DNA from 3 places in the Paenibacillus sp. FSL R7-0216 genome. Region 2 is predicted to be linked to each of the others. Evidence: riboswitches for the same ligand, from Rfam matches in the RefSeq annotation. Region 2 holds a riboswitch; each other region holds the start of a gene.
What was found. Region 2 has a riboswitch for cobalamin ahead of metE (5-methyltetrahydropteroyltriglutamate--homocysteine S-methyltransferase). Riboswitches for the same ligand answer to the same signal wherever they lie in the genome.
Positions count from the first base shown of each region.

Region 1 (10,752 bases), 1.6 Mb from region 2:
ATAATAACCCAGTAAATACCCGTAAGATCTAAGTTCAAAATTGGGCCAAGATGTGGTTCACACGACAAAAGCTTTATTTTAACCGGTGTTTCTCTAAGATGTTCAACTCTTTGTAACACCTTATGATTTTCAACGTGACCCCTTGCCAGATATTTGAGGTCCATTTCAACAGTGGGGCAAGTTCTAGTAACCTCTTTGATCTATTAGTGAGTATTTGGAAAGTATGCCAATGTTCTCTATAAGGTGAAGCTTTAAAGCGTAAAAGGTTAGAAATTCCCTTATTGCACAAAAAAAACGCGCCCCCCGAGACCTCGGAGGGCGCGTTTCCACTTGCATTAAGGATGCTGGTGAAGGGATTCGAACCCCCGACCTACGCATTACGAATGCGTTGCTCTACCAGCTGAGCTACACCAGCAAGTTCGTTTTTAGCGAACAAAAATTATTATAACTCGTTTTCAAAATAATGCAAGCGCCAATGCTTGGTAATTACAATTTCTCGCGAACGGAGCGCAGCTTCTGCTCCGAGGAGCTGGCTTTGTCGCGGCGGTCGTCGATCTTGATCGACGTCGACACGCGGCCGGCACCCGACTGGAACGGCGCTTCATGGATGGCACGAATGGCGGCGAACACGTCGTCCAACGGCCCTTCAATAATCGTGCTCATTGAGGTTAGGGTAAACGTAATTCCCGTCTGCTTCTCCAGCACCCGATGCAACTCAGCGACATAAGCGCTCAGGCTGGTGCTACCCGTTCCGATCGGAATGACGGTTACTTCAGCGATGGCCATAATCGATCCCTTCTTTCTGGTAGTGGTTTTGTTTTCAATCACGAGCTTGTTATTCAACCTACCTCCATTCTACCCATCCTTGCACTTGAAGATCAACCGATCTCTAACGGACTGTAGTGACCTTATTTGTCCCGGGAATCCGAACTTCGCTTTCTAACGGACCTTGGAGCCGCTATTTGCCTAGAATCTGCCCCATTTATACGTCTTCGCACCAAATAAGGGCCTTGGGGTCCGTTAGATTTCTTATTCGTCAGAAATTGCAGAAATAACGACTTCTCAGTCCGTTAGCCAACACCGTTCGAAAAACAGTTGCCGCCCCCAACCATCCTCCTAGTTCCTCAGTCCCATTCATAAATGTTCACAATTCTCCCTCGTCCCCCACTCTCCGCATCGTTATAAGGACTGGAGATTTTCACGACGTTTTCAGGTCATTTACATGGTAAAAATTCGGTTTACAAACACAACATCTTGGGCTATCCTTAGATCAACGCAACAAAATATAGTGTGAACGGGTGATCCGGCGGACAAGCCTCCGGACCTTAAAAGGGAAGTGCGGTGCAAAGCCGCTGCGGTCCCGCCACTGTAATCGGTAGCTAGGCGCTAGAGACGAAACGTTCATCGAATCGTCTTGAAGGCCCAGCCGTTCGTCTGACCTTTATGCCACTGCGGCTTGATTCTAAGGCTGCGGGAAGGCGTCAGCAATGACCCGAAAGCCAGGAGACCTGCCCGTTTGGAAGACACCGACGGAAAACCTGCGAGGAACAGGGATGGTGTCCGCTTGCCGCTGAACCTTAGGGCTTCTATTTCTATGCCCAACGTGATCGTTATGATGCAGCGCATTCGGGCATGTCCACCCTCGTCGGGTTGGACATGCCCTTTTATATGAAGTAAAAACTCAGTTTATCGGGAGGAGAACTTTGTTATGGCATTGCTAAACCAGACGTATACCGGCCGAGACACCTTGCTGGATGAAGTCATTCAATTAGGCGAGGAAATCGTGCACAGTCGAAATCTCGAGGTGCTGCGTGAGAACGCCAATTTGAACGGGGAGAGCTTCTCCGGCAAGATGAGTAAATTCGGAAGCGAGTATGCTAAATGGTACGCAAACCATTTCGTGATGCCGGCCCGCTTGGTCCAAGCCATCCAGGACAATATTGTCTACGTCCACGATCTGGACCAATACGCCATCGGCACAACCAACTGCATCTTTATCCCTTTCGATAAGCTGCTGCGCGAAGGCTTCAATACCGGGAACGGCAGCGTACGCCCGCCATCCTCCATCATGACGGCGATGGCGCTGGTGGCGATCATTTTTCAATCCCAGCAAAACTCCCAATACGGCGGCGTATCCGCGAACAAACTGGACTTCGATCTCGCCCCGTACGTGGCCAAATCATTCGCCAAGTACTTCCGCAAAGGGTTGGATTACTTTGAGGAAGGCGATGCCAGCGCCGAGTTGGGCGACATTGCCATGAGCCGCAGCGACCTCCGAGACGGGTATCCGAAAGCCTTCAAATATGCGTTAAAGGAAACCGAAAGCGAAACGCTGCAGGCAGCCGAGAGCCTGGTCCATAACCTAAACACCATGTCGAGCCGGGCCGGCGGACAAATCCCGTTCACCAGCATTAACTACGGAACCTGCACCTCGCCGGAAGGACAGCTGGTAATCAGCTCCCTGCTCACCGCGACCATGCGTGGGCTAGGCAGCGGGGAGACGCCGATTTTTCCGATTCAGATTTTCAAATGCAAGCAAGGGATCAATCAAAATCCAGGAGAACCAAACTACTCCCTGTTCCTGAAAGCTGCGGAATGCTCAGCCAAACGGCTGTATCCGAATTTCGCCAACCTGGATGCCCCGCTGAACCTGATGTATTACGATCCGACGAATCCGGATACGGAATTCGCTACGATGGGCTGCCGCACCCGGGTGCTGGCCGACCGTTTCGGACGGAACCATCTGTCCGGCAAAGGAAATCTATCCTTTAATACGCTAAACCTCGTCAAAATAGGCCTGGAGCACGGGATCGAATTGGGCCATCGCAAGGAGGCCGATGAGCGCGGCTTCTACCGGGAGCTGACGCATTATATGGATATCGCGCTGGAGGGTCTGCTGCACCGTTTCAACATCCAAGCCTCTCAGAAGGCGAAGGCTTCGGATTTCATGATGCGTGAAGGGGTCTGGGAGGGCGGCGAGGCGCTGGCACCGGACGACGCGGTTGGCGATCTGCTCAAACACGGTAGCTTGTCCATTGGATTCATCGGCTTGGCCGAATGCATGAAGGCCATGTACGGCAAACACCACGGCGAAGACGAAGCGGTGTATCAGAAAGCGTATGATCTGATCGCCTACATGCGCGACTATTGCGACCGCCAAAGCGAAATCCATAATCTGAACATCACGTTGTTCGCCACCCCGGCGGAGGGCCTGTCCGGCAAATTCACTAAACGGGACCGTGCGGTATACGGCCCGATTCCCGGAGTCGTGGATCGCGAATACTACACGAATTCATTTCATATCCCGGTCTACTACAACCTCAGTGCCGCGCGAAAAATCGAACTGGAAGCCAAGTTCCACGGGCTTTGCAACGCGGGTGCGATCTCTTATATCGAGCTAAACGGCAATGCCCGCAGCAACCCGGCAGCGTTCCTGAAAATCGTGCAATTCGCCCTGCAGCAGCAGGTCAGCTATTTCAGCATCAACCATCCGATCGACCGGTGCTCGGCTTGCGGCTTCGAAGGGATTATCGGGGCAACCTGCCCTTCCTGCGGCAGCCATGAGAACGATGTGCATATCCGCCGCTTGCGCCGGGTGACGGGCTACCTGACCGGCGATTTCCAAACGCGGTTTAATGCAGCCAAACAAGCGGAAGTGCGCGACCGGGTCAAACACGACGTATGAATCTTTGCGGCTACTATCCCGAATCTATTAATGAAGGCGAAGGCTTGAGGGCGGCGATTTTTATCAGCGGTTGCCGTCATTATTGCAAGGGCTGCTTCAGCCCGAAGACCTGGAACTTCGATTACGGCGAACCGTTTACTTTGGAACGCGAAGCCGAAATCATTCATGACGTTAAAAATAACCCCCTGCTAAGCGGCTTATCGATCCTTGGCGGGGACCCTTTCTTCTCCGCCGCTGAAGTCAGCGGGTTTATCGACCGACTGGTTGCGGAGACAGGGCCTGTGTCGATTTGGATTTACAGCGGTTATACCTACGAAGAAATCATAGAACGCTCTGGCTCACCTGCATACGAGCTGCTAAGGCGCTGCGAGGTGCTGGTTGACGGAAGATTCGTAGAAGAGCTTCGCGACCCTTCCCTCCTCTATCGCGGGAGCTCCAACCAGCGGCTGGTCGATATTCAGCAAAGCCTGCGGCAGGGAAAGCCCGTATTATGGGAGTCCATGTTCTCTTTCTAGGTACCTCTAAAAAGCTGACTTTTTGATCACGAACAATAGAAGTTTCTGGTATAATTAAAAGCCTGTGACCTTTGTCACAGTTTGACAACATTCATCACGGAGCGCGAGTACCCTTGCGCCCCCTTTTTTCACCCGTTATCTGCAATTTGAAAATTCAAGATTTGCGGTAAACACAGGCGGACTGCAGCATTCATTCCAACTTATTTCACGAAAGCGAGGATTCCTCTCATGCCCACTCTAGTGACCAAACCAAACAACCGACAACTTGCGTTTGACGGCGAGCGCCTTGGCGTCTATGCCGACCGTATTTTGCAAGGATTACATAACCTCGATAAAGAACGCCTATTACGCGGCGTGAATGCCAAGCTCCGTCGCGACGAAGTGAACGGCGAAGAGATCAGCAATGCCTTTACGATGTCCGCCCTGGAGCTCGTCAGCAAAGACGAACCGGATTGGAAATTTGCGGCTGCCCGTTCCCTGCTCACTTCCCTTTATAAAAAAGCAGCGGTCAACCGCCGTTACAAAGCTTACCCCGAGGAGCCGTACGGCTCGTTCCACCACCTCATCTCCGAGCTGTGCAAGCTGGGCATCTACCGCGAAGAGCTGCTCGAGTGCTACACGAAAGAGCAAATTGAAGAGCTGGGCCGCACGATCGACCCTTCCTGCGATTTGCTGTTCGACTACATTGGCCTACTGACGCTGACCGAGCGTTACCTCGCTACCGATTTCGACGGACGGACGATGGAGCTGCCGCAGGAGCGCTATATGGTCATCGCGATGTACCTGATGCACAAGGAGCCGGAAGAGAAACGCCTGGAATTGGTGAAGGAAGCGTATTGGGCGATGAGCAACATTTATATGACCGCCGCAACCCCAACCATGTCCAATGCCGGTAAAAAAGTCGCCGGTCAGCTCTCCAGCTGCTTTATCGATACCGTAGACGATTCCCTTGAGGGCATCTTCGACTCCAACACCGACGTGGCTCGACTGAGCAAAATGGGCGGCGGCATCGGCGTCTACCTCGGCAAAGTCCGCGCTCGCGGCTCCGATATCCGCGGCCATAAGAATACCAGCTCCGGCGTCATCCCTTGGATCCGCCAGTTGAACAACACCGCCGTCAGCGTCGACCAACTCGGAACGCGAAAAGGCGCGATCGCGGTTTATCTGGACGTTTTCCACAAGGATATTCTCGCCTTCCTCGACTTGAAGCTGAACAACGGGGACGAGCGGATGCGTGCGCATGACGTTTTCCACGGCGTTTGCCTGCCTGACCTATTCATGGAGGCGGTAGAAGCTCGCGGCGAATGGAATCTATTCTGCCCGCATGAAGTGAAGAAGACGATGGGCTGGAAGGATGAGAACGGACGTCCGTTGGGTCTGGAGGACTTCTATGATGAGGAGTTCGGAAAGGGCAGCTTCCGCGAAAAATACGCCGAAGCCGTCGCCCACCCTACCCTCTCGCGCATCACGATGCCGGCGATCGATATCATGAAGCGGATTTTGAAATCACAGTTGGAGACCGGTACGCCTTACATGTTCTATCGCGATACGGTCAACCGAGCGAACCCGAACCGCACGCACGGGATGGTTTACTCCTCCAACCTGTGTACGGAAATCATGCAGAACCAATCGCCGACGGTCGTCGAGCAAGAGGAACTGGTAACGAAGGACGGGCAAACCCGGATCGTCGTGTCCAAAATTCCGGGCGACTTCGTCGTCTGCAACCTGAACTCGATCCACCTGGCCCGCGCGGTGCCGGCTGGCGTGCTGGAGCGGCTCGTACCGATCCAGACGCGGATGCTGGACAACGTCATCGATATCAACAATATCGAAGTGCTGCAGGCGCAATACACGAACAGCCAATATCGGGCAATTGGCCTTGGCACGTTTGGCTTGCACCATCTGCTCGCGCTCGAGGGCATCCGTTGGGAATCCAAGGAGGCCGTGGAGTACAACGATGCGCTTTATGAGAAAATCAACTACCTGCTGGTCAAATCCAGCATGGAGCTTGCCATAGAAAAAGGGAAATATCCGAAGTTTGCCGGTTCCGACTGGGAAACGGGGCATTACTTTGAAGCTCGGAACTACACGGACGGCACGCGCGAAGGCAAATACGTAACGACCGAACAGTGGCGCGCGCTGCAGAAGGAAGTGAGCTTGAACGGCGTCCGTAACGCCTGGATGTTCGCCATCGCGCCAAACGGCTCGACCTCGATCATCGCCGGTTCCACCGCCAGCATCGATCCGTTGTATGAGCTGCTCTCCTATGAGGAGAAGACGACGTACAAGATCGCTAACCCGGCACCGGATCTGTCCGAAAAAACGATCTGGTATTACAAGACAGCGTTCCTGATCGACCAACACTGGTCGATCGACATGGCCGGCGCTCGCCAGCGCCACGTCGACCAAGGGCAAAGCTTCAACCTGTACGTGCGGCCGGACATCAAAGCCACCGAATTCCTGGAGCTGCACCTGCATGCTTGGAAGGCCGGGCTGAAGTCGACGTATTATGTGCGCAGTCGGGCGTTGACGATTGAGGAGTGCGAAAGTTGTGCCTCATAGGGGACTCATCCCTCCCCACCCCTCCCTTACCGTAAGGGAGGGCGCCCGAGGGCCTGCTGCCCTCTGGGCTCCCGCAATGAGAGGAACGTTGGAGTGACTGAGGCGCTCCTGCACGCTCTCCCCTGCGGGGATACGCTTTAGGTTGGCTCGTGGAACGCTTTTCCCCCTTCGGGTACGTCTTACTTTGGGCGCACCCGGGTGACCTGGTAAACCGTGCTGCTCATAACTGCTGCTGTCGGCGCACCCGAGGGACTTTGGCGGGATGAGCCGCTTCTCGCCCTTCGGGCCCGCTCTACTTCAGGCGCTCCTGCAGGGCGGTGACTGCGACTTTGGGGCGTTTTGGCGAGAACCGAGTGCGAATGAGTCGTTGTCCCTTCGGGATGCACTTACTTTTAATGAAATTGAGCGGCAGGGGCGTTTGAAATGCCACTGCGTGCTAGGCGGCGCCATCCCCTGCGGGGGATGCGCTCACGGCTTTGTAATAATACATGCGGGGAATGGGCCAAAGGGTTCAATGAGCTAGGACACAGATCTTAAGCTCATTGAACCGAGGTGAAATGATTCTGAAGAAGCTAAAAGCTTTCTGAAAGAAAGCTACTTCGGAAGCATGCGCTAGGTCGCCTTTGCGAGTGGATTTCTACAACTTCTGAATCCAGTTCAATCAGAGAAATCCGCGAGCAACAGCGATCGTAAGAACATTTCAGCCGGCGGCCCCCTCCCGCATGATCCACTACAAATTAAGGAGCGAAATCCCATGCAACTTCAAACGATATTCAACACCGAAGCCCCCAACAAATCAACGCGGATCATCGGCGGCGAAAGCTCGGGCATCTTGAACTGGAATGACATCCGCATGCCGCATATGTACAAGCTGTACAAAGTGCTGCTGCTCAACCACTGGATCGCGGATGAGATCCCGATGGCCAAGGACGCGCAGCAATTTGCCCTGCTCGATTCGGAAGAGCAGCGCACCTTTAAGATCAACATCTCGCTGCTGGCGGTACTCGATTCGATGCAAACGATGTTCGTTGGCGACGTAAAACGTTACTTCACCGACTCGTCGCTGGAGGCGATTTCGGCGATCATCGGTCAGCAGGAAGTGGTACACAACCAATCCTACTCCTACGTGTTGTCCTCGATCGTATCGGAGCAGGAGCAGAAAGAGATTTTCGAATACTGGAAGCATGATCCGGTGCTGCTGGATCGCAACAAGTTCATCTCCGACATCTATCAGAACTTCCGTAATAACGCGACGCCGCAGACGTTTTTTGAAGCCCTGGTTGCTGACCTTATTCTTGAAGGCATCTTCTTCTACAGTACATTCGCCTTCTTCTACAACCTGGCGCGCGATCAGAAAATGATGGGCACCAGCCAAATGATTTCGTATATCCAGCGGGACGAGAATCAGCATTGCTACTTCTTTGCCGAAGTGTTCAAGCAATTGCTGGTCGATTATCCGGAGCTGAACACGAAAGAAAACATCGACTACGCCTATCGCACGATCGACCGGGCGGTCGAGCTGGAAACGAATTGGGCGCATTATACGCTAAAAGATGTGCAAGGCATCGACTTGAACGAATTGTCCGATTACATCAAATATATCGCCAACAAGCGACTGACGTTGATGGGTCTGGACAAAGCGTACCAAGGCGTCGATATCAACTGCATGCCGTGGATCAAGCCGTTCTCCGACGAGGCGCTGAACGCGACGAAAACGGACTTTTTCGAGGCCAAATCCCGTAATTATGGCAAGGTTGGCGACGACAACGGGTTCGACGACCTGTAAGGACAAGAACGGCGCAATAAATGATGGCGGCTCTTCTGCATTAGCTCTGCGGAAGAGCATTTTTTCGCAAAAAAAGTTTGTCCCATTTAACTTCGGTTTAAAAAAACGGGATATGCTATGATTAACTACCAAATCGGCCCAGTGCCGGAACATCGGAAGGACGTTAGCATTTATGGATTTACTGATTACCGTAATTATGCTTCTGATCTGTCTTGTAGCCTCCAACATCATCAGCCACTATATCCCGTTGATCCCTACCGCGTTGACGCAAATCGCTCTTGGGATTCTGATTGCGCTAGCCTTTAACGGGTTTTCACTGGAACTCGAGACAGAATGGTTCTTGCTGCTGTTCGTTGCACCCCTGTTGTACAACGACGGCAGGTATTTCCCCCGCGACCAACTATGGAATATGCGCGGGGCGATTCTGGGGAACGCAATTATCTTGGTGGTATTAACTACATTGGGTGGCGGTTACCTCATTCATGCGGTGATTCCCGACATTCCACTGGTCGCGGCATTCGCACTGGCCGCGATTCTGTCCCCTACCGATCCGGTGGCCGTCAACGGGATCGCCAAGCGAATTCATCTCCCCGAGAAGGTGCTGAATCTCGTCCGAGGGGAATCGCTGATCAACGACGCCTCGGGCCTGGTAGCCTTTAACTACGCGGTTGCTGCGGTTGTTACGGGGTATTTTTCGCTGCGGGAAGCCGTGTTCGATTTCTCCTATATGTTCGTGACCGGAGCCTTACTGGGACTGGTGCTCAGCTTAATCATGACCTGGATTCGGTTCTCCCTGCTCAAACAAGGGATCAAGGATGCCACGCTGCATTCCCTGCTGCAAATTCTGACGCCGTTCCTGATCTTTATCGTCACGGAGGAGTTCCTGCACGCTTCCGGTGTTATTGCTGTGGTTGTGGGCGGTATCGTGCATTCCCTATTGCGGGAGCGAACGGAAACGATGCTGGCGGAGGAACAGGTGTTAACGGAAAATATCTGGTCCACCGTGCTCTTCATCCTGAACGGGATTGTCTTCCTGCTGCTTGGGTTGAACATCCCGTCATCGATGCAGGCTACCGTCGACAACCCGAATATTAACAATGTGCTGGCAGTCGGTTACGCGCTTGTTGTTGGGATCGGGATTTTGGCGATTCGCTTCATCTGGTCGCATTTCTTTGCCATTTATGAATACCGGAAGGCTAAAGTCGGCGAGGTTGACAAACCTACGATAAAATCCAGCTTGGTTCTGACCCTGACCGGGGTTCGCGGCGCAGTCACGATGGCCGGGGTATTGTCGATCCCTTATGTAGTCGCCAGCGGCGGTCCGTTCCCGGAACGATCGTTGATCTTGTTCTTGGCGGCAGGCGTCATCTTGTTTACGTTGATTGTGGCCACGATCTTTTTGCCTATGCTTAGCAAAGGGGGCGCGCCCGGCGAAGAGACCGACGAGTTTCTCGATATGAATGAAGCCCGTACCCGCGTGCTGCGGGTAGCGATAAACAAGATCAAGGAAGAAATGAACGACGACAACAAGACAGCGGCCTACCAGCTCATGGACGAATATAGCCGGCTGCTTCAGCCGGCCTTGGATCAATGGGGAGCTCAGCGTCCGGATCGTCCGGCCATGCTGGGTAAAATCACCGAATTGCACCGTGTTGCACTGAAGGTGGAACGCGGCTACATCCAACAGGTGATGGCAAACGGAGGCATGGACAAAGAGATGTTCGAGGCTTTCGAGAAGGCGCTGGAGTTACGGGAAGAGAAGCTGTCGCAAAGCGGCCGTGCTCGCTTCTTTTTCCTGGTTGGCAGTGCGGTTCGAGACTTTCGGCGCGCGAAACGAAAATACAAGGAGTTCGCCATGAAGGCCGAGGGAAGAACCATCCAAATCCACGCGCTGCAAGCCGCACTCGAGCACTTGCAGGGACTGAAGAAAGGGAACGAATCGGACAACCTGATCCAATTCGTCATCCTGGATTACAAGCGTGGGATCGCCCGGCTTAAAGGCACCGCGGATCCATTCAGCGAGAAAACGGAAGCTCAGAAGGAAGAGCTGCGGTTGCTGGTCATGGACGCTGAACGCGCGGAAATCAGCCGCATGTTCGAGAATGGCGACATTAACCGGGAACAAGCCCGGGAACTGCGCCGAGCGATTAACCAGATCGAAAGCCTCACCCTCTATGAGCACGAGGAATAGCGATGATTAAGGA
Region 1 is NZ_CP150222.1:738,184-748,935, reverse strand. It holds gene MKZ15_RS03135 (DUF5131 family protein) at 1-119, opposite strand, end outside; tRNA gene MKZ15_RS03130 (tRNA-Thr) at 343-415, opposite strand; gene MKZ15_RS03125 (MTH1187 family thiamine-binding protein) at 487-786, opposite strand; cobalamin riboswitch at 1,280-1,531, shown strand; gene MKZ15_RS03120 (anaerobic ribonucleoside triphosphate reductase) at 1,709-3,685, shown strand; gene nrdG (anaerobic ribonucleoside-triphosphate reductase activating protein) at 3,682-4,200, shown strand; gene MKZ15_RS03110 (ribonucleoside-diphosphate reductase subunit alpha) at 4,429-6,762, shown strand; gene MKZ15_RS03105 (ribonucleotide-diphosphate reductase subunit beta) at 7,517-8,548, shown strand; gene MKZ15_RS03100 (Na+/H+ antiporter) at 8,721-10,739, shown strand.
Region 1: it holds a riboswitch for cobalamin, as region 2 does, so the genes downstream of both, MKZ15_RS03120 (anaerobic ribonucleoside triphosphate reductase) here and metE (5-methyltetrahydropteroyltriglutamate--homocysteine S-methyltransferase) in region 2, are expected to answer to the same signal.

Region 2 (10,752 bases):
TTGCCCTCTGGTTTTTAAGCCGCAATCTGGGTTGATCCAAAACAATCCCGGGTCCAGCACTTGAAGCGCGCGCTCGATCAAAGAGACCATCTCGGCTTCGGTTGGTACACGCGGGCTATGGATGTCGTAAACGCCAAGGCCAATCCCGAGCGGGTACGTCTGCTTCTCAAAGCTGTGAATCAACTCGCCATGGCTGCGTGAGGTTTCGATCGAAATGACATCGGCGTCCAACGCTCGGATCTCCTCCAGGATATCTTCAAATTCGCAGTAGCACATATGCGTATGAATTTGCGTTGTATCCAAGACCGAGGAGGTAGTCACCCGGAACGCTTCTACCGCCCAGTCCAGATAGTTCGACCAATCCTTCCTCTTGAGGGGGAGACCTTCGCGCAAGGCGGGCTCGTCCACCTGGATCATCCCGATACCGGCCTGCTCTAACGCTTCGACCTCCTTACGTAAGGCTAAGGCAATTTGATAGGCGACCTGCTCCCGGGATAGATCGCTTCGAACAAATGACCAGTTCAAGATCGTGATCGGTCCCGTTAGCATCCCTTTAACCGGCTTAGCCGTCAGGCTTTGGGCATAGGCGGTTTCCTTGACGGTCATCGGCTCGGCGAACTCGACATCCCCGTAGATCACAGGCGGCTTGACGCAACGCGTACCGTAAGACTGAACCCAGCCCCCCTGCGTAAATGCAAAGCCCGGCAGCTTCTCACCGAAAAATTCCACCATATCGGTGCGTTCAAACTCGCCGTGGACCAACACATCAAGCCCAAGTTCCTCCTGGATCTCGACCCATTTGCGAATCTCCTCCCGGATAAATCCCTCATATTTCTCCCGGCTACACTCGCCTTTACGCCATTTCTGCCGCGCTGCCCGAACCTCGGCGGTCTGCGGGAAACTGCCAATCGTCGTTGTGGGCAGGAACGGAAGCCGCCATGTCGCCTGCTGTAAGAGCCGCCGCTGTGCAAACTCGCTAGTTCGCTCCGCCGGGGCTACAGCAGCCTGCACCGCCGCCGCCCGCACCGCAACACGGCTCCGGGCCGGATCTGCGGCGAGTGCGGCCAGCGCACGGCGGTTCTCCGCGAACTGCACCGGTTCGGGTCCCTCACTGCTTGCCGCCTTGCACAAGCTCGTTAGCTCCTCCAGTTTCTGCTCGGCAAACGCCAGCGCCTCGCGTAACACCGGGGATAAGCGCTCTTCGCCCGCCACGGATACCGGGACGTGCTGCAAGCTGCAGGAAGGCTGCACGATCAACCCCGGTTCTCCGGCTAACATAGAAATCTCTTTCAACAGGCTTAGCGTTTCGTCTAAATCTGTACGCCAAATATTCCGTCCATCGATAAGCCCTGCACCAAGTGTCTTGCCTGCAGGAAATCCGTAGCGACGCAGTGCCTCCAGGTTCCCGTCCCGGCCGTGCACGAAATCCAGTCCCAAGCCATGCACCGGCAGATCTGCAAGCGAAACGTACCTTTCGACGGCATCGAAATACGTTTGCAGCATGATCCGCAGATCAGGGACTTCCCGGGCGATCGTCCGATAAATCAAGTCAAGCCGGCGAACGTCCTCTTCGGTTAGAGAGACGGCCAAAGCCGGTTCGTCCATTTGCACCCATGTGGCGCCAGCCGCTTCCAACTCTCGTAATACCTGTACGTATAAAGGCAATAATTTCTCGATCCAGTCATCGACTTGGTCCGCCGTCTCTCCTTTAGACAATTTCAACAAGGTGAACAACCCAAGCACCACGGGTCTACCTTCTATGCCCAGCTCCTGTTTGGCTTCCAAATAAGCCATAAGCGGGCGGTTGACGATTACCCTCGGATCCCGACGCCCCAGCTCAGGCACGATATAATGGTAGTTGGTATTAAACCACTTCGTCATCTCGCTAGCCGCCGCCTGGTCATTCCCCCGGGCAATGGCGAAATACAGATCCAGCGGCAATTTGTCGCTGTTCCAATCAAACCGCTCCGGTATCAGTCCGAACATCGTCGCAGTGTCTAATACGTGGTCGTAATAGGTAAAATCACCGACCGGGATCACGTCAATCCCCCGATCCCGCTGTAAACGAAGATGACCCAGCCGGATTTCCATCAAGCGATCATGCAGCTCTAACTCTGCAATTTTCCCTGCCCAATAGGCTTCAATTTGCTTCTTCCATTCCCGTTGTCCGCCGATTCTGGGATATCCCAGATTTCCGCTAACTATGTTCATGTTCCCCATGTTGACTTCCTCCTCATCGTTTGGCTTGATGACACCCATAGTTTGCAACACAAAAAAGGTCCCCGATAGCAACATAGGCTAAAGAGGACCTTCGATCATTTGTTCGATGGCTTGCATCTTTAACACCTCCCTATCTCCCGTAGGTACAGCAGTGCCGTTGAAATAGGCAGGTCTCCTGACTTCGGCATCATCGCCGGAAGCGGCCTTCCCGGTGACTTGATCACCAGTGGCATTCGATGCATCCGACTCCTCCGTTACAGTGGCGGGACCGCGCCGGCATTGCACCGGACTTCCCTTTTAAGCTCCGGCCAAGCAAGGCCGGAACACCTATTTCCGCGATATTCGGTTGGAATATACCTCCCATCTTACTTGATGTCCCAGGCGAATACAATACCAAACACATCGGAATTTAAATATTTATGACAACATTTTCGACAACTTTCAAGTGATTAATATCACAATTCGACTCCCAAACCCATCGTACGATGAAACTAATCAAACAAGAATGCCATGGGCTTACACATAAACGACAGAAAGAGGAATGACTCATGAAATCTCGGAACATTCTGAAGTGGTCCTTACTAGGTTTGTCCGGTCTGGTCATGATCGCAGCCGCCTGGTTTGCGTTCCCTTCAGAGGAGCCTCCAGTCCGTGAAGCCGCTCCTCATGAGGAAGCGCAGCATATCAATCATCCGCCAGTCGAGCCGGTCGTCCATCGCGAGAGAAATACCGTACACATCGAGATGACCGCTCAACGAACCGACATTGAGATCTCGGAAGGCGTCATCTATAATGCCTGGACGTTTAACGGAACGGCACCTGGCCCGGTATTGCGCGTAAAGCAAGGCGATCAACTGGAATTTACGCTCAACAATTTAGACCCTGAAATGCCGCATTCGATGGATTTTCACGCCGTCCATGCCGCTCCCAGCCAGAAGTTCGTCGAGGTGATGCCTGACGAGCAAGGAACGTTTACCTATCCTGCAGATACACCCGGCGTGTTCATGTACCATTGCGGAGTAAGTCCAGTACTGCTTCACGTAGCCAACGGAATGTATGGGATGATCATCGTCGAACCGAAGGACGGTTACCCTACGGATGCGGATATCGATCAGGAATATACGATCGTCCAAAGCGAATGGTACGCGGAGAACGATATGGATGCTTTCCAACAAGGCGATCCGGAATATGTCGTATTTAACGGCGATGACCACACGCTAAAAGAACATCCCTTCCTCGCCAAGGTTGGCGATAAGGTTCGGCTTTACGTTGTGAATGTGGGCCCCAACCATGTATCTTCCTTCCATGTGGTCGGCACCACCTTTGATCACGTCTATCTGGATGGTAACCCAAAGAATGAGCTGTACGGCATGCAAACCGTGCTGCTTCCGGCGGGTGGAGGTGCAGTTGTCGAGTTTACCGTCACAGAAGAAGGCGATTATCCGATTTTAACCCATCAACTGAACGACGCTTATTTGGGGGCTACCGCCATCCTGCGGGTGACTCGGGATGGCAAGGATAATGGAGCACCGGCGATGAGCCATTAAGAAACGATAACCCGATTGCAATCTCATGAAAGAGGTGAAGCTCAATGGAACGACAAGAGGCCAAAATCGTTGAATTGGACGTCCGGGAGCAGCTCAAGAGTAAAATGGAGCCGTTCCAGCTGATCATGGACACCGTAAAAACGCTGGGGAAAGACGATATCTTCGTATTGCACGCCACCTTCAAACCCACGCCATTGCTTGGTTTTCTGAAGATGAAGGGGCTCGTCGGCCAATCGGTCATGCACGACAAGGAACATTGGATAACAACGTTTGTCCATAAGAAAAATAAATCCTGGTTGGAGACCGTCGATGAGGCTAAGGTTGCCCCAAAGGCGCAGAACGCTTCGGTCGAACGCTCCTCCAACCTCATTGAACTCGACAACCGCGGACTCGAACCTCCGCAGCCAATGGTGCGAACGCTGGCCGCCTTGGATCGCTGCAAATCTGGCGACGAGGTGCACATTCATAATGACCGGGTACCGGTTTTTTTAATCGAAGAATTAAACAGCTTGGGCTGTACCTACACGGTAGAAGAACAACCGGACGGAACCGCTAAAGTCCAAATCCGCAAACCTTAAGGAGGTGAACCTGATGCCGGCCATGTCCCGCTTGCCCTTTCTATTTATCGTTACGGGGATCTTCGGATTCGTCCTGTTTCACGCCACTTCTTTCATGTCTCTCACGGGCTGGCTCGGTGATGACATTCGAGGCCCGGCCGGCTGGTTCCAGGTCCATCTGTTCGTACTGGGATGGGCGACCATGCTGGCCATGGGGGCTGTCTATCAATTGATTAATGTGATCCTGCAGTCCAACTTATACAGCGAGCGTCTTGGGTATATTCATTACGCGCTGTTTTCCGTAGGGCTGTTCGGACTGCTGTTTGGCTTCATTCAAGGCGATACGTATTGGATCGGCGGTTTTGCGACCGTAGCGTTCTCGGGCATCGTCCTGTTCGTCTGGAACATGGCCGCTACGCTGCGACGAGCCGGAACGTGGAACGCGATCACGATCAGTACGGCTTGCGCGGTCCTGTATCTGCTGCTCACGGGTTTATCCGGTATGGCGATGGGGATTAACTTCGCTACCGGTCTTTATAACAACTTGCACGAAAATCTGTTTGGCACTCACATCTGGCTGGGCACTTTGGGCTGGTTCGGGCTTTTGATTACCGGATTCAGCTATAAGTTATTACCGATGTTTTATTTGTCCCATGATTATCCAACCCGCCTAGAGTACGTCGTCCTAGGTTTCTGGAACGCGGGCGTCTTGCTGGGAGCGACCTCTTTCCTGTTCGGATTGCCGACAGGCTACAAAGTCGCTGCGCTGTTGTTAATCGTCTTGGCCGTACTAAGCTTTAACGTCCATCTGCTGCAAATTCGCAGCAAACGGCATAAGCGCAGCCCCGGCGCAGGCATTGAGTGGACGGTAACGGGGAGCCAAATCTTTGCGATTTTTGCTGTAGTGTTTGCAATACGGGCGCTCGTATCCCCCGATCACTTGCTGGACAGCCGTACCGTGCTTACGGTCGGTTGGGTTTATCTCGGTTGCTGGGTTTCGTTCACCGTACTTGGATACATGTCCAAGATCGTGCCGTTCCTGTGGTGGACCCACAAATACGGTAAACAAGCCGGCCGCCCGGGAACGCCGCTGTTGGCCGATCTGCTTGATGAGCGGAAAGCGAATCTGGGCTTGACCTTGATCCTATGCGCCAATTTAACGGTTCTCGTCGGCCTGGTCCTCGGGTCGCAGGTTGTCATCGCCGCCGGTGGTGCCGTGCTGTCGATGGTTTCGGTGGCGTACATCGCATTGATTGCGCTAGTTTTTGCTCATTAATGACAATATAAACGGAGGTACTATCCATGAGTAGAATTGATCAAATCCGCGAAAGTCTACGTGAAGTTTATGATCCCGAGTTGGGAGTCAATATCGTTGATCTTGGGCTGGTTTACGATATTCGGGAAGAAGAAGACCAGGTATACATCCAAATGACCTTAACAACGCCAGGTTGCCCGATGCATGATACGATCGTCGGTGGCGTTCGCTGGGTGCTCAGCGATCAGCTCGGAATCCAGAATCCGGAGGTCGATATCGTGTGGGAACCGCGCTGGTCACCGGAACACATGTCGGAGGCGGCGAAGGAGCAGTTGGGGTATTTTTGAGGACGGACTAAGCTCATGACCTTATCCTCTAATCAAAAAAAGCTGGCGGCCTCATCTTGTGATGAGCCGTCAGCTTATTATTTTACGATCAAGGTACCTTTCATTTCCTTATGATTCTTACCGCAGGAGATGTTGCAGGAATACTCGAAGGTCCCAGCTTGATCCGCCGTGAAGGTCATCGTCTTGCCACCCCGAACTTCCTTATTGTATCCTTTGATTTTTAGCGAATGCATCCCCTGTGTATTTTCCAGCGTAATCCGCACGGTATCGCCCTGCTTGACCTTGATTTCGGTTGTGTCGTATCCCGATGGGCTGGCATGGACGGTAAACGACTTCACCGGTCCTTTCGCTTCCGTCGCCGGCTCCGAACCGCCGATGTAGCGCCCCGGGGCGTCGGTGCACGCCGATAGCAGAAGCATTCCGCCTAGCAAGCAAACCGCAGCCTTCAGACGATGGTTCATCCGCTTCTCCCCCTTCTTTAACTAGGAACTAATCCTAGTTTAGAACGGATAGCAATCACGACTTGTGATTTCCATCACAACAACATCGCCTGGCATATCCGTACGGAATATCAGCTTCGACGATCGATCCATCCCTGCTCCAGAGCATATCGCGTCAATTGAACCCGATTCTCCAAATGCAGCTTCTGCAGAATGTTTTTCAGATGGTTTTTGACGGTCTGGTCCGAAATGTGCAGGACCCCAGCGATCTCCCGATTGGTCATGCCTTGGGCTACCCAACCAAGGATTTCCCGTTCGCGGGATGTTAACGGAGGTTGTTCGCCGCTTTCCTTCTTGGTCACCGGAAACTCCTGCAAAATACGCAAGGCCAGCTCACTGGACAAAGGCGCTTCATCGCTGGCTATAGCTCTTAAATACTCCAGCCACGTCCCGGGCTCCAGATTTTTGAGCAGATACCCCTGAGCCCCCTGCTTCAGCGCTTCAAACAGATGAGCGGCGTCATCCGACACCGTGATCAGGACGATCTTCACGTAAGGGTAGCGCAGCTTGATCTCACGGGTTGCCTCTAAACCGTCTTTTCCAGGCATACGGATATCCATTAGGATCAAATCAGGCATCCAACGCTCCGTTTGGGCCATCGCCTCATCTCCATTTTCCGCATAAGCCACAATTTCGAACGTTTCATCCTCGGCCAAGATCTCCCCAATGGCTTCCCGCGCATGAGGGTGATCGTCAACGACCAGTACCCGGACCTTCATCACAACCGTCTCCTCCTCGAATTTCGATCGTTGTTCTTCCCGGCCGGGAAGCGACAAGCAATTCCCAACCCATCTCGTTCGCCCGCTCCCGCATAATTTGCAGACCGTAGCGGCCATTCTGAGCATCTTCCGGCGTAAAACCACATCCATGATCGATGATTTTCATGACGAAGTTGTGTTGATCTCCCAATGACGTGATCTCGATATCTTGCACCCTCGCATGCTTCGCTGCATTGACAACCGCTTCTCGCACACAGGATAACAACTCCATCTTCGCTTTCGGCAGCCAATGGGTTTCCTCTAGATGCCAATCCAAACGCAAAGTGAGCTGCTGCTCGGCGGCGATCCGGCGGACGAGCGACGACATTGAAGTTTCATCTGTTTCGCCTTCCTTCACATTCGACGGAATTCGAAGGTCAGATATGGCTTCGCGCACATAACGATTCACTTCATGAATCGTTTTGCGCAGTTCATTCCAGTCATAAGCTCCGTTTGACGCCGGCTGCCGGCGTTCAGCCCGGTCCACTTTCACAGAGAGCAAAAACAACGATTGCGCAATGCCGTCATGAAGCTCCCGTGCCAGTTGTTCCCGCTGTTCCAGCCGAACCTTCAGCGCCCTTTCCCGCTGCAGTTCCTCCTGCATGCGTTCCAGGTAAGCAAACCAGCGGTACAACAAGGTAATGCTCACTGCGAATAAAAGGATCGGCGTTAACACATTACCCAGCTCCATTGACACATAAGGCATGAGAAACTGGTGACGCACCACCTCCCATACCCCGACAACCAACGTCGGAACGATCAAAATCAGCCATTTCGTGAATTTGTAAGACATCAAAGAATCTCCTTTAACCCGTCTTCCATCGACTTAACTTTACTTAAGTCGAGGCCCGGCTGACAAGGTTTAGACAGAATTTTGAATCCTTTCTCCCGTTTGAACCGTAAAATAAAAAAGCAAGGCGGAAGTGCGATTCCGCCCTGCTTTGTATAACGTGCGTTGCCTTACAGCAATTTTTTGATGTCATCCTTGATCGCTTCGGATTGTGGTCCGAACACGACTTGGACTGCGCCTTTGCCGAGTCTCATGACACCCGATGCGCCCAGCTGTTTCAAAGCGGCATCGTTGACCTGTTTATCGTCCTTGACGACGAGGCGAAGGCGGGTAATGCACGCATCCACGGACTCAATGTTATCCGGTCCGCCAATGTTGGCCAGGATTTTGGCCGAACGGTTGTCGCTGCTTACCTTACCTGTTCCGGCAGGGGATTCCTCGACCACTTCGGCAATGTCTTCTGCGTCTTCACGACCTGGCGTTTTCAAATTAAACTTGACGATCATAAAGCGGAAAATCACATAGTAAACGACTGCCGTAACTAGACCAATCGGAATGAGCAGCAACGGCTTGGTCGAGATTTGATAGTTGATCGCATAATCGATGAAACCGGCAGAGAAACCGAAGCCCAGTTTCATGCCGACCGCGTAAGTAACATAAGCCGCGATCCCCGACAGAACAGCGTGAACGGCATAGAGCAGCGGAGCAACGAACATAAAGGCAAACTCCAACGGCTCCGTGATCCCTGTCAGGAAAGAAGCCAATGCGGCCCCCAAGAAAATGGAGCTAACCATTTTGCGTTTTTCCGGTTTAGCCGTATGAATAATCGCAAAGGCAGCGGCCGGAAGACCAAACATCATGATCGGGAAGAAGCCGGTCATGAACATACCCGCCGTTTTGTCGCCGGCGAAGAACCGGTACAAGTCGCCGTGAATGACGTCGCCAGCGGCATTGGTAAAGTCTCCGATTTGGAACCAAACGATCGAGTTGATGATGTGGTGAAGACCAAACGGAATCAGCAAGCGGTTGGCAACGATATGAATAGCCGAACCGAAGCCGCCCAAGCTGGTTACCCAATCTCCGAAGATATCCAGGGCGGTTTGAACCGGGCCCCAAATCAAGCCGAAAATCAACCCGACAACAACCATCGTTATCGCGGTAACCATGGGAACAAAACGTTTGCCGCCGAAGAACCCTAACCAATCCGGCAGCTTGATATTATGGTACCGTTTGTAAAGATAGGCCGAAATGCAACCTACGATAATCCCGCCAAGAACGCCCATGTCCAATTTGGTATCGGCGGATTGCATGAGTCCTGGGAAAATGCCGGGTACTCTACCAAGCACGTTCAGCAAAATCAGATGACCGATAACAGCGGACAAAGCGGCTACCGCGTCTCCGGCCAAACCGATCGCTACGCCGACAGCAAAGATGAGCGGAAGATTGTCGAAGATCGTTCCCCCGCCTGCTGCCAGGAACGGAGCGATATACGTGTTGAGAAATCCCCCTACCCCATCCCCCAGGTGAAAATCCTTGATGTAGTCGATGCTGCCGAACCTGAGCAGAATCGCCGCCGCAGGCAGTGTTGCAACCGGCAGCATCAATGACTTACCGATTTTCTGGAGAAAAGCTAGCATGCACAAACCATCCTTTCCTTACTACCTAAATTTTATTGTAAAACCGCCTTCAAAATGACGTTTCCGCCTGCCGTCACAGGACCGGTGAGGGTTTCCACGCTGTTCGTCACTTCTCCGGCGTTTGTTACTATAATTGGGGAAATCAATGGATACCCCGCCTCACGAATGCTCGCGAGATCGAATTCGATCAGCAGCTGACCCGTTTTCACCTTGTCTCCCACGGCGACATGGGCGGTAAAGCCCTCGCCTTTGAGCGACACCGTATTAATGCCGAGATGGAACAGAAACTGCAAGCCAGACGGATGCTCCATCATCACGGCATGGTTGCTCTTGATGACATGAACGATTTTGCCGTCAAACGGAGCCACCAGCCGTCCTTCGGTGGGCTCGACGGCCAACCCCGGCCCCATATGTCCTCCGGCAAATGCCTCGTCTGGCACTTGCGTGAGCGCCACGGCCTCTCCCGTTAGCGGCGATAAGATCTCTAATACTTGATTCTCGGTGCTTTTCTTTCTCCATTTGGAAAACAAGTGACTCTCCTCCTATCTGACTTCCTATATTCTGGCAACTTTACGGGAACTCTATGCCTGTTCTCGAGTGACCAGGAGAAACGGGCGCAAAAAAATAAGAGCCAAGAAAAGAAGCCTATATAAAGTAGGACTGCTTTCCTTGGCTCATGCCCATTCTAGATCAACGGTAACACGCCAAAAGTCATTTGGTTTTCGGTTATGTGACTATAATAATTCAAGCTCTCCTTAGCGTCAATAGAAAAATTGAAAGCGTTCACGCAATGTCAGATATTCGAAATTTTAACTATCAAATCTCTCCCTTTCTCGTCCTGCTCAAGGCTTCATTGTGCCTGGAACAAAGCCGGCACCTTATCCGGTTCCCAGCCCGGCAGCGAAGTGTGGGCTTGTATCACTTTATAGGTTACGCCGTTATACGTCACGAGTTGATTGACGGTGTATGCGGTATAAGGCGCCCACGTCGCCGGACCCGTACCTGTCGAATCCGTCGTTGCGGTCACTGCGCTGCTCGCCGGAGAGCTGTTGCCGGCCGCGTCTTTCGCCTTCACGGTAAATGTGTAGGAAGTCGAAGGCGCGAGGCTCGTGAGGGTAGCCGACGTCCCAGTCACCGTCGT
Region 2 is NZ_CP150222.1:2,371,425-2,382,176, reverse strand. It holds gene metE (5-methyltetrahydropteroyltriglutamate--homocysteine S-methyltransferase) at 1-2,211, opposite strand, end outside; cobalamin riboswitch at 2,368-2,566, opposite strand; gene MKZ15_RS10680 (multicopper oxidase domain-containing protein) at 2,769-3,767, shown strand; gene MKZ15_RS10675 (DUF2249 domain-containing protein) at 3,812-4,345, shown strand; gene MKZ15_RS10670 (hypothetical protein) at 4,359-5,600, shown strand; gene MKZ15_RS10665 (iron-sulfur cluster assembly protein) at 5,627-5,926, shown strand; gene MKZ15_RS10660 (cupredoxin domain-containing protein) at 6,004-6,387, opposite strand; gene MKZ15_RS10655 (response regulator transcription factor) at 6,498-7,145, opposite strand; gene MKZ15_RS10650 (histidine kinase) at 7,120-7,977, opposite strand; gene nagE (N-acetylglucosamine-specific PTS transporter subunit IIBC) at 8,145-9,611, opposite strand; gene MKZ15_RS10640 (PTS glucose transporter subunit IIA) at 9,644-10,141, opposite strand; gene MKZ15_RS10635 (glycosyl hydrolase family 18 protein) at 10,462-10,752, opposite strand, start outside.

Region 3 (10,752 bases), 870 kb from region 2:
ACTGCCGGGATTACTGGGATTACTCGGACTGTCGGGACTGCTGCTTTCGTGCTCTTGACCAAAAACCTGCAATTTTACATCTTTTTTCGCGGAATAGACTGTCCTGGAGAAAAAGCCTGTAAAATACAGTTTTTTTCGTGTCATAGATGGAAATCGGCCAGTTGGCCGCAAAAACCTGCACTTTTGCAGGTTTTTTGCTTTTTAGGGGACCTTTGGCGGCAAAAGCCTGCACAATTGCAGGTTTTTCCTCATACTAGTCGTGAGAGGAAGTTCATTGACGAGAACGTATGTTCGTAATATAATGCAGCCAAAAGGGAGGCTGCAGGAATGAATCTATATGACAAGCTGACCATCTTGACGGATTCGGCCAAATATGATGTATCGTGTTCTTCCAGCGGGGTTGAACGGGGAAGCGGGGCGAACGGCGACAGCCGGACGGTAGGAAACACCGTCGCTTGCGGCATTTGTCACAGCTTTGCCGCCGACGGACGTTGCATTTCGTTGCTCAAGCTGCTGATGACAAACGCCTGCATTTATGATTGCAAATATTGCGTTAACCGCCGATCTAACGACACGCGCCGCGCTGCATTCACGCCGGAGGAGCTGGCGGAGCTGACGATGCATTTCTACCGCCGCAACTACATCGAGGGCTTGTTCCTCAGCTCCGGGATCATGCGCAGCCCGGATTATACGACAGAGCAACTGATCCGGACGTTGGAGCTGCTGCGGAACCACTACGGGTTCGGCGGCTATATTCACGTGAAGGCGATACCCGGTGCCGATCCGGCGCTGATAGCCCGGCTTGGGCTGCTTGCGGACCGGATGAGCGTAAACATCGAGCTGCCGTCGCAGCACAGCTTGCTTCAGCTTGCGCCGGATAAGAGCAAGGAGGCGATCCTGAAGCCGATGCGCGCCATCCGTCAGGGCATCCGCGAGAACGGTACCGATCTCGTGAAATACCGTCACGCCCCCCGGTTTGTGCCCGGCGGGCAAAGTACGCAGCTTATCATCGGGGCTACGCCGGACAGCGATCTCAGCATCCTCAACCTGACGGAGGCGCTGTATCGCAAATATGAGCTGAAGCGGGTGTATTATTCCGCCTACACACCGGTGGCGGAGCATACACTGCTGCCGTCGCTGGATACCAAGCCGCCTCTGCTGCGGGAACACCGCTTGTACCAGGCGGACTGGCTGCTGCGGTTCTACGGCTTTGAAGCCAAGGAGCTGCTCGAGGAACGCACGCCAAATTTTAATTTATTCATGGATCCGAAATGCCATTGGGCAGTCCAGCATATCGATCGTTTTCCGGTGGAAGTCAATACGGCTCCTTATGAAACGCTGCTGCGCGTCCCGGGGATCGGAATACGAAGCGCTAAACGGATCGTGGCTGCGCGGCGAACAGGGCGGCTTGATTTTCATGGCTTGAAGAAGCTAGGGGTCGTGTTGAAGCGGGCGCAATACTTCCTCACATGTTCTGGACGTCGGCTGGAAGGACTGAAGGTGAACGAAAGCACGATTCTAAGATCCTTGTTGTCTCGCAAGGAAATCGACATGTTCCTGCCGCAGCCGAAGGTGGAGCAGCTGTCGCTGTTCTCCGACGAGGAGTTGGCGGGGACGGCAGGAAGGGAGCTCGGAGCATGGCTGCTTGGATAAAGGAAGCGGCTTACGCTTATGATGGGAGCTTCGACGGTCTGCTAACCTGTGTGTTCGAAAGCTATGAACGCAAGGAAGAACTGGTTGATCTCCGCGCTGACGACGACCCGCAGGTGACGTTATTTGAGTCGAGGTGGGTGGAGACCTCACCTGAGAAAGCGTCCCGGGTCTACAGCGCCATCGGGCGGAGCATCTCGCCGGAGGCTCAGGAGCTCGTCCGCCGCGGGTTCTTGACTTGCGAGCCGCAGAAGGATTTGTTAATCTATCGCTTCCTGCGGCTCGGATTCTGGCATGGGCGTGCAGCTATGGATATGCTGACCGAGACTACGGTGCATCGGCTTCGCAAAGCGGTAAGACATTTGAATACGGAAAGTCACGCTTTGATGGGGTTTGTCCGCTTCTCGGTATACGGCGATGTGCTCGTTTCGGTGATTGAACCCAAGAACCGCGTGTTGCCGATCTTAGCCCCGCACTTTAGCAACCGTTATCGGCATGAGGCGTTTCTGATCTACGATCAAACTCATCGCCAGGCGCTGATCCATCGCCCGAAGGAGGCGACTCCGGAGCGGACGGAGATCGTGGATCTCGATGAGCTCGTCTTGCCGGAGGTGGGGGAGCAGGAACGGGTATACCGCCGGTTGTGGAAGCAATTTTACGACACCGTGGCGATCCGGGAACGGCTGAATCCTCGGGCACAAATGTCGCATATGCCCAAGCGATACTGGGCGCAGTTGACCGAAATGCGGGATGATTGAACATTCTGGTACAATGGGGAGATAAGGACAAGAGAGGATGTCGCTAGATTGAATCCAAGCTACAATTTGAAATCATCCCCCATCACATATATTTATCCTTTTGCCAGCCATGAGAGCGAGCGGGAGCTCTGTCTGATGGAGCAGCGCGCCCTGTTCGGGCAGGCTTCAGAGGGAGACGCTTATTTGGAAAGCCCGCTCCGGCTGCCGCCCAATCGCAGCCCGTTCGTGCAGCTGCGGTTAGATGTTTTGTTTGCTGCGCCTACACTGGATGAGCTTGGCGAGCTGGCATCGTTGCTGGATTTGGAGGGATGCACCTTCAAGGTCCGATATCTCAAAAACGGACGGCGGCAAACGTATGAAGGGGAGCGCGAGGCGGAGCGCCGGATCGGTGCCCAAGTTCGCGGCATCGCGGAGATGCGTGATCCAGAGGTAACCTTGGGTGTGCTGGCGCGGCAGGACGACTGGGTGCTGGGGATATGCCGAATCTCGGACCCGGTCTGGCTTGCGCACAAGGAGAAGCCGCATAACTACTCCACCGGGTTAACGACGGTGGTGGCTCGGGCGCTGGTCAATATCGCCGTGCCCAACCCGGAAGGTAAGCGAGCCATCGACCCGTGCTGCGGGATGGGCAATGTGCTGATCGAAGCGATGTCGATGGGGATTGACATCGTTGGCAGGGACATCAATCCTGTGGCGATTCGCGGAGCAAGAAGCAATCTACGTCACTTTGGCTATGACGATACAGGAATCGTGGAGATCGGAGATTTAAATGAGCTGGACGGGGCGTACGATGCCGCGATCGTCGACCTTCCTTACAATTTGTGTTCGGTACTAACCGCCACGGAGCGACGGCGGATGCTGGAAAGCGTAAAGCGAATCTCGACAAGAGCGGTGATCGTCTCCACCGAGCCGCTGGAGCAAGATATTGCTGAAGCGAGATTGATTGTTACGGACCACTGCGCCGTTAGCAAAGGCCATTTCGTTCGGCAGGTTTGGGGGGTTACAAGAGAAAAGTAACGTAATGCGTTATATTTTTTAGATTCCGTTTGATAGTATTGTTGCCTCCGATTTGCACTGTAAAGCCCCCCACTACCCATAGTGGGGGGCTCTATCATTGGGATCGTTCTGAATATATTCCTTCAAGAAACTCAATTGTGATGCGTTCCGCTTCGCTCCTCGGTGAAATTTCCGAAACTTGACGTAGCCGTTGATACATTTTGATTGTATTTTTTAGAGCGAGGTAGCAACTCTCAAAGCTGTGGATGGGAATGGTTCCTTTTAATTCTTCTACTTCCTCGAGCGCGTGTTTTTCTAGCTTTCGAACTCCTCTCGGGAGATGGCCGTTGTTAATGAGTACCAGCGGCCCCAACACTGCATTCCGCATAAATGTTATAGTATCGATTAATTCGAACAATTCGCCTCTTCCTAATTTTGTAGCGCAGTAATGCACCCATACCCAGAAACGGTCTTCAATCCATTGAGGATGAGGGATTGGGAAAGACGGACTTGTTTTACTAATGATAGATGTTATAGCAGCACCTCTCTCCCAAAGAATCAAAGGATTCTCAATTCGGGATCCGAGCTCATCCAGTTGGACAAATTTCAGGTCCACATGAAGAGGAGGTGGGCCATATAAACATATAAGCAATCTAGGTTCTCCGACGTGTTCGCCTGTAAATGCTGAAAGTAAGTTACCCAGTCTTTCGGCAATTGAGTGGCGTTGTTCCATGATCTCGCTTCGAAAAGCAGAATTGTACACAATGATTAAGTCCAGATCACTATACTCATCCATTTCCCCGTACATCATGGATCCACCTGCGAGAAGACCTATTATTCGTTGATCTTGACTCACATACTCAATGGCTTCCTGTATGAATTGATTGTGTAAAGGTAACTTCATGATAAGCACTCCTTAGATTGTGACCCATCAAAAGGGTATTATTATAAAATATCATATATATTGAGTATGCCGCAAATCATTGATCAATTTACCAGAAATAAATCGGGTACGCCAGACACAACGTTCTTAAAATGAACGTTCTCTTTATAGAAATCCGTCGATTATTTGCACCCTGTCTCGAAACTCCTAACTTTTTCCTTTTTATGACTCCAGTCCTATTTTATAATGTTAGCAAAGTTTACACATAGGGGTGGGGACATGAATCAACTTCGTTGGTTAGGAAGAAACGCCGTTTGGCTTGGCGTGGGATTGGCAGTTCTTCTCGCAGTTTGTGCGGTAGTAGCGAAGACGCCATGGTATATCACGGCTCTTGCGCTATTGACGCTCCTCTGCTTGGGTTATTCCCTGCTGCCGTCGGGAACCGGCCGGGGGACTGCGCCGTGGTGGGGACTGCTGGGAGGCAAGTCCGTTGCGGCGAGTGCGGATGAACCCGTGCGGAAGGAGAACGATTGGACAACGGTCTTCAATGAGTCGCTGGTGGCGGCGGATCGGTTGCAGGCGGCGGTCGGCGAAGTAGGCGGGAGCCTTGAGCAACTGCACAGGTTGGCCGACACGGCGGCGGCGGAGGATTTGAAGCTAAAGCACAGCAGCGAGCGCTCACTGGAACAGGTGCAGGAGAGCCTCGCTGCGATGGAGGAGGTTGCCGCATCGGCTTCCCAAATCCATGACGCCGCAGAGCATCTCCTAAGCCGCAGCGAGCACACCCGGGCCGAAGCGGTGCGCATGGCTGGGGCGCTTGAAGCGGCGGATGGCACGATCCGTTCGTTGGCCGATTCCCAGGAATCGATTGCCGGGCCGATGGAGGAATTGGAGGGGAATACGCGGAAGTTGGGCGCGCTGTACCGGAGTTTGGAAGAGATCGCCGGGGAGGTGGCTTTGCTGGCGCTGAACGCATCCATTGAAGCGGCCCGTTTGGGGGCTCAAGGCAAAGGTTTCGACGTGGTAGCCGTACGTATGCGTCAGCTGGCGGACCAAAGCACCGAAGCGATCAGCCGCTCTGCTCCGTTGTTCCGGCAGATTGCCGCGGATGTGGACCGCGTGAAGTCCACGCTGAAAGGCGGCCGGGACTCGGCGCTGGAGGGCATTTCCCTGATGAAGCGAATGGGTGAGGATATTCGTTTCATCGCGGAGGAAGTGGCCGGAGTGAATGGACTGGTTGCCGAGACAGGGCAGCGAAGCCGGGAGCAAGCCGAGCTGACGCGTAACATGGAAGCCATGCTGGGTGAGGTGCATGAAGCACTGAATCGAAGCATCATCCATGTGGAGGGGGCGCTGTCTCGAATGGAGTCTGAACGGGAGCATATTTCCAAGCTGCAGACCGTAGTCGTGGGGCTCGACCGGGCGCAAGGCGAACTGATGGTTTCGCTTAACTCCGTGCATTCGGGGACGGATTTGGCCGCCGGAGGTGAGGAAGCGGTGGCGTTGGGACAGGCCTATGCCCGGAAGCTGCTTAAGGCAGCCGATCAGCCGCGGTTCCTGGCGATGGAACCGGCTGGACACCGAGCCGCTCTGGAGGAGCTATTGGCCGCGGAACCGGGACTTGAAGCAGCTTGGTCAAACCGTGAGGACGGATCCTTTGTCGTGTCCATCCCGGAGGCTGGTTTGCTGAACGCCAAAGGTCGGGAATGGTTCCGCCGTGCTTTTGCCGGGGAAACGGTCGTCTCCGAGGCGTATATCTCAGCGATTACGAAACGGCGGTGCATGACGCTTGCCGTGCCCATCCGTCGGGACGGCGAAGCGATTGGCGTCCTGGGAGCGGATTTGTCTCTGGAGTGAAGTCGAAGACATGACGAAGCGGATTAGATATTGTCAGTTTCCCGCTTTTCCCCTATAATCCAATAGAGAAGAAAGCCTTAAGACAAGCGTACAAATTGTGCCCGTAGGTCCTGAAGCAGCGGTGAAGAACGCCGTGCCGCTTCGGGTTAAAAGGGAAGCCGGTGCAAATCCGGCACGGTCCCGCCACTGTAAACAGGGACGAGCTCACGATGCCACTGTCGCCCGCTAGGGAGATGGGAAGGCGAGCTTTCGTCGATACCTGGAAGTCAGGAGACCTGCCACGGGAAATCAAGACGGTCCTTCGAGGAAAGGATAACGTTCTGCCAAGAGTATCATGGCTTGGCGCCAGACTGTGGAGCTCTCCACTTCGTCGGCGCGCGGCATGACTTTGTAGACGTAACCCCATCCGCTAGGATAGGGGTTTTTCTTTGTTGCCGGGATGGTGTTCGGCTGGACTTGAAATCCGGCTGCACAACGTACCGCTGAAGCACGAGGCGATTCTTTACCAACTGGAATGAACAAAAAGGGGAGATTTGGAGATGAAGAACTGGAAACGAATCGCAAGCTTGGGCTTGTTGGCCTTGCTGCTGGTGCTGGCTGCCTGCGGTAACAACGCAGTGAATCAAGGAACGGGGAACGTTGCGGAGGCGACGCAGCAGACGCAAAACGCGGGAACAAATGCTGAAGCGAATCAACCAGCCGCACAGGAGACGACTTATCCCTATACCGTAACGGATTCCACCGGCAAGGAGTTCACGTTTGACGCAGCGCCGGAACGAATCGTTTCGCTGGCGCCGTCAGAGACGGAAGTGCTGTTTGCTCTTGGGCTTAATGAACAAGTCGCCGGCGTATCCGATTTGGACGACTATCCGGAAGCGGTGAAGGACAAACCGCGGATGGGCGGATTCCAGGTGAACGTTGAAGCGATCGTGGCGGCGCAGCCGGATCTCATTTTGGCAGCTAGTCTCATTGATGAGGCGACGGTCAAAAGCCTGACGGATATGGGACTTCAAGTGTTCCAATCCAATCCGAAAACGATCGATGCGGTTATGGAGCATATCCAAACGATTGGCAAAATCACGAATCACCAGGCCGAAGCGGACGAAGTGGTCGGGAAGATGAAGCAGGAGGTCCAAACCGTTACTGATGCGGTGGGTTCGCTGAGCGAGGATCAGAAGAAAAAGGTGTACATCGAGTTTTCCCCAGGCTGGACAGTCGGTAAAGGTGAATTTATGGATGAAATGATCACGTTATCGGGCGGCATCAACGTTGCTTCCGAGGTTGAGGGATGGTCCGAGATTAATGAAGAGCAGATTATTCAAGCGAACCCGGATGTCATTTTGTATGCAAAAAGCGTAATTGACGAGAACAACAAGACGTTGGCTGACATCATCAAAGGCCGTTCCGGCTGGGACCAAATATCGGCTGTGAAGGAGAATCGGATCATTGCTATGGACGATAATCTGCTTAGTCGTACAGGTCCTCGCGTGACACAAGGGCTAATCGAAGTCGCCAAAGCGATTCATCCGGATTTGATCCAGCCATGACGCGCGGCAGATTAGCCGGATATGGGGCGGCGGGACTCGTTCTGCTAGCGGTGACGTTGCTGTTCTGCATCGGCATTGGCTCTGTCTATGTTCCGGCAGGGGATATTGCGGCCATCCTGCTGCATCGGCTCCCGGGTCTTGGCCGCTTGATTACGCCGGACTGGGGCGCTGCGGCAGAGCAAATCGTCGTGCAGGTTCGCTTGCCTCGCGTGCTGCTCGGGATGTTGGTTGGCGCTTCGCTCGCCGTGGCGGGCGCAGGCTTTCAAGGCGTGCTGCGCAACCCGCTGGCGGATCCCTTTACGTTAGGGGTATCGTCAGGTTCGGCGATCGGTGCGGCTGTGCTGATTTTTTTCGGATGGCAGTTTTCGTTGCTTGGCATCTTTACGTTGCCTATGATCGCCTTCGTGACCGGGGCGGTTACGTTATGGATCGTGATCTGGCTGGCCCGGGAGAACGGGAAGCTGCCCATCGAAAGCCTGGTCTTGTCCGGCGTCGTGATGCAGTCTTTTCTAGGGGCGGTCGTGTCCTTTTTAACGGCGATGTCGAAAAAAACGATCAATGAGATTTATTATTGGACGATGGGCAGTTTGAGCTTGCGCGGATGGTCGTATACGGCCATCCTTTTGCCGTATTTGCTGGTGGGGGCCCTGTTCCTGTGGAGCCGGGCCAAGCATTTGAACCTGCTGGCTCTTGGTGAACGTCAGGCTTCCCACTCCGGGATGGCTGTGGAACGGACCAAACTGGCCGTGTTGCTCGTCGCCACGCTGATGACGGCAGCTGCGGTGTCGGTGTCCGGGGTGATCGGATTCGTAGGTCTGGTCGTTCCGCATATGATCCGACTGATCACCGGACCGAATTACCGCCTAATCATCCCGCTGTCCGCGCTAGGTGGGGGGATATTCATGATGTGGAGCGACCTGGCCGCCCGCTCTCTGCTGGCCCCTACAGAAATTCCGCTGGGCATCGTCACCGCGTTTGTGGGAGCGCCTTTCTTTGGGTATCTGCTGTACCGGAAGAAAAAGCAGAGAGAGGAGGAGCTGCGTTGATCGAGGTGCGGGGAGTTGCGAAGGCGTTTGGTCGCCTCGAAGTGCTGAACGAAGTGGATTGGCGGGTCGGCCGCGGCGAGTTTTGGGGATTGATCGGTCCAAACGGCAGCGGCAAAACGACCCTCCTGAACCTAATCTCAGGTGTGGAACAACCGGATTCCGGCGCGATTGCGCTGGAGGGGCGTCCGTTGACGGCCTACTCCCGCAAGGAACTGTCGCGTAAAGTCGCCGTTCTCCAACAGGACGGGCTTCCGTCCGTCGCGTTCACGGTTCGCGAGGTCGTAGAGATGGGCCGATTCGCCCATCAGGATTGGCGCGGCAGGGAGATAGGTGGGGCGGAGGCCGGCCGCCGCCTCATCGACGGCATTATGGAGCGCCTTGACTTGAAGGAGCTCGAGCATCGTCCGTTGGGCGTGCTGAGCGGGGGGCAGCGGCAGCGGGTAGCGCTCGGGAAAGTGATGGCCCAGCAGCCCGAGCTGGTGCTGCTTGATGAACCAACGACCTATTTGGACTTGCGCTACCAGATGCAGTTTATGGAGATGGTCGCTGATTGGCAGCGAGAAGCGGGGCTAACTGTCGTTTCGGTCATGCATGATCTGAATTTGGCTGCGTTGTTTTGCAGCCATCTTCTTGTCATGAGCGGAGGTCGGATTGTGGATCAGGGGGCGCCGGAGAATATTTTGTCGCCGGAGCTAGTCGCCGGGGTGTTTGGGGTTCAGGCACATCAAGTGCCTCATCCGGATTCAAACGTTCCGCAGCTGCTGCTGCGTCGAGAACGGTCGTGAGTACCGGCTGCTATGGCGGCGTGAGAAGTGCAAGAACGCTGATGCGTAAGATGCGTAATGATGAAAGGGGAATGCATGATGGGATACGATTCAATAGGACAACTGACACAAGCGATAACCCCGCTGGACGAAGTCGCGATGGCGGCGGCCCGCGCCCATGTGGACCGTTTGACGAAACCTCCGGGGAGTCTCGGGAAGCTGGAAGGATTGGCCGTGAAGTTGGCGGGCATTACGGGAGAGGTCCAACCCGCGTTCCGGAAACGTTCAGTGATCGTCATGGCGGCGGATCACGGCGTCTGTGAGGAAGGGGTCAGCGCATTTCCGGTCGAAGTGACTCCGCAGATGGTACACAACTTTTTGGCTGGAGGTGCGGCGGTGAATGTGCTGGCGCGTCAAGCTTCGGCTGACGTCGTTTGCGTGGATATCGGGGTTAATGCAGAGTTGTCGCATCCGTCTCTTGTTCAGCGGAAGCTGCGTTACGGAACCGGGAACATGGCCAATGGACCGGCGATGAGCCGAGAAGAAGCCGAAGCCGCTATCCGAGTGGGGGCTCAAGTCGTCGATGACGCGGTATCCCAAGGCGTTCGACTGTTCGTTACCGGGGAGATGGGCATCGGCAACACCACAGCTAGCGCTGCGATCATGAGCAGTCTGACTGGAGTTGTGCCGCAGCAAAGCGTTGGACGCGGGACCGGAGTCAACGATGAACGGCTGCGGCATAAGATCGCCGTCGTGGAGCGGGCGCTGGAAGCAAATCGCCCCAATGCGGACGATCCGCTGGATGTGCTGGCTAAGGTGGGCGGACTTGAAATCGCGGGATTAACCGGCGTTATCCTGGGGGCCGCCGCCCAGCGCTGCCCGGTTGTGATCGACGGATTTATTTCGACCGTCGCTGCGTTGCTCGCGGTGCGCATGAAGCCGGAGTCAGCCGGGTTTCTGATCGCTTCGCACGTCTCTCACGAGCAGGGACACCGCGCGCTCCTGCAGGAGCTCGGGCTGAACCCGATGCTGGAGTTGGACATGCGGCTGGGTGAAGGCACGGGCGGCGTGCTTGCGCTGCATCTCATCGACGCGGCTTGCCGCATCGTGGCCGAGATGGCGACGTTTGAGAGCGCAGGTGTCGCAGATGGCGGGCATGGCGGGGATAACGGGGAGATCGCACGATGAAGATCCTGGTGACCGGCGGCGCCCGCAGCGGCAAAAGTACGTTCGCCGAACGCTGGGTGATGA
Region 3 is NZ_CP150222.1:1,504,897-1,515,648, forward strand. It holds gene MKZ15_RS06500 (putative DNA modification/repair radical SAM protein) at 328-1,653, shown strand; gene MKZ15_RS06505 (TIGR03915 family putative DNA repair protein) at 1,638-2,408, shown strand; gene MKZ15_RS06510 (methyltransferase domain-containing protein) at 2,544-3,425, shown strand; gene MKZ15_RS06515 (nucleotidyltransferase domain-containing protein) at 3,520-4,308, opposite strand; gene MKZ15_RS06520 (methyl-accepting chemotaxis protein) at 4,567-6,144, shown strand; cobalamin riboswitch at 6,259-6,442, shown strand; gene MKZ15_RS06525 (ABC transporter substrate-binding protein) at 6,684-7,691, shown strand; gene MKZ15_RS06530 (iron ABC transporter permease) at 7,688-8,737, shown strand; gene MKZ15_RS06535 (ABC transporter ATP-binding protein) at 8,734-9,522, shown strand; gene cobT (nicotinate-nucleotide--dimethylbenzimidazole phosphoribosyltransferase) at 9,601-10,689, shown strand; gene cobU (bifunctional adenosylcobinamide kinase/adenosylcobinamide-phosphate guanylyltransferase) at 10,686-10,752, shown strand, end outside.
Region 3: it holds a riboswitch for cobalamin, as region 2 does, so the genes downstream of both, MKZ15_RS06525 (ABC transporter substrate-binding protein) here and metE (5-methyltetrahydropteroyltriglutamate--homocysteine S-methyltransferase) in region 2, are expected to answer to the same signal.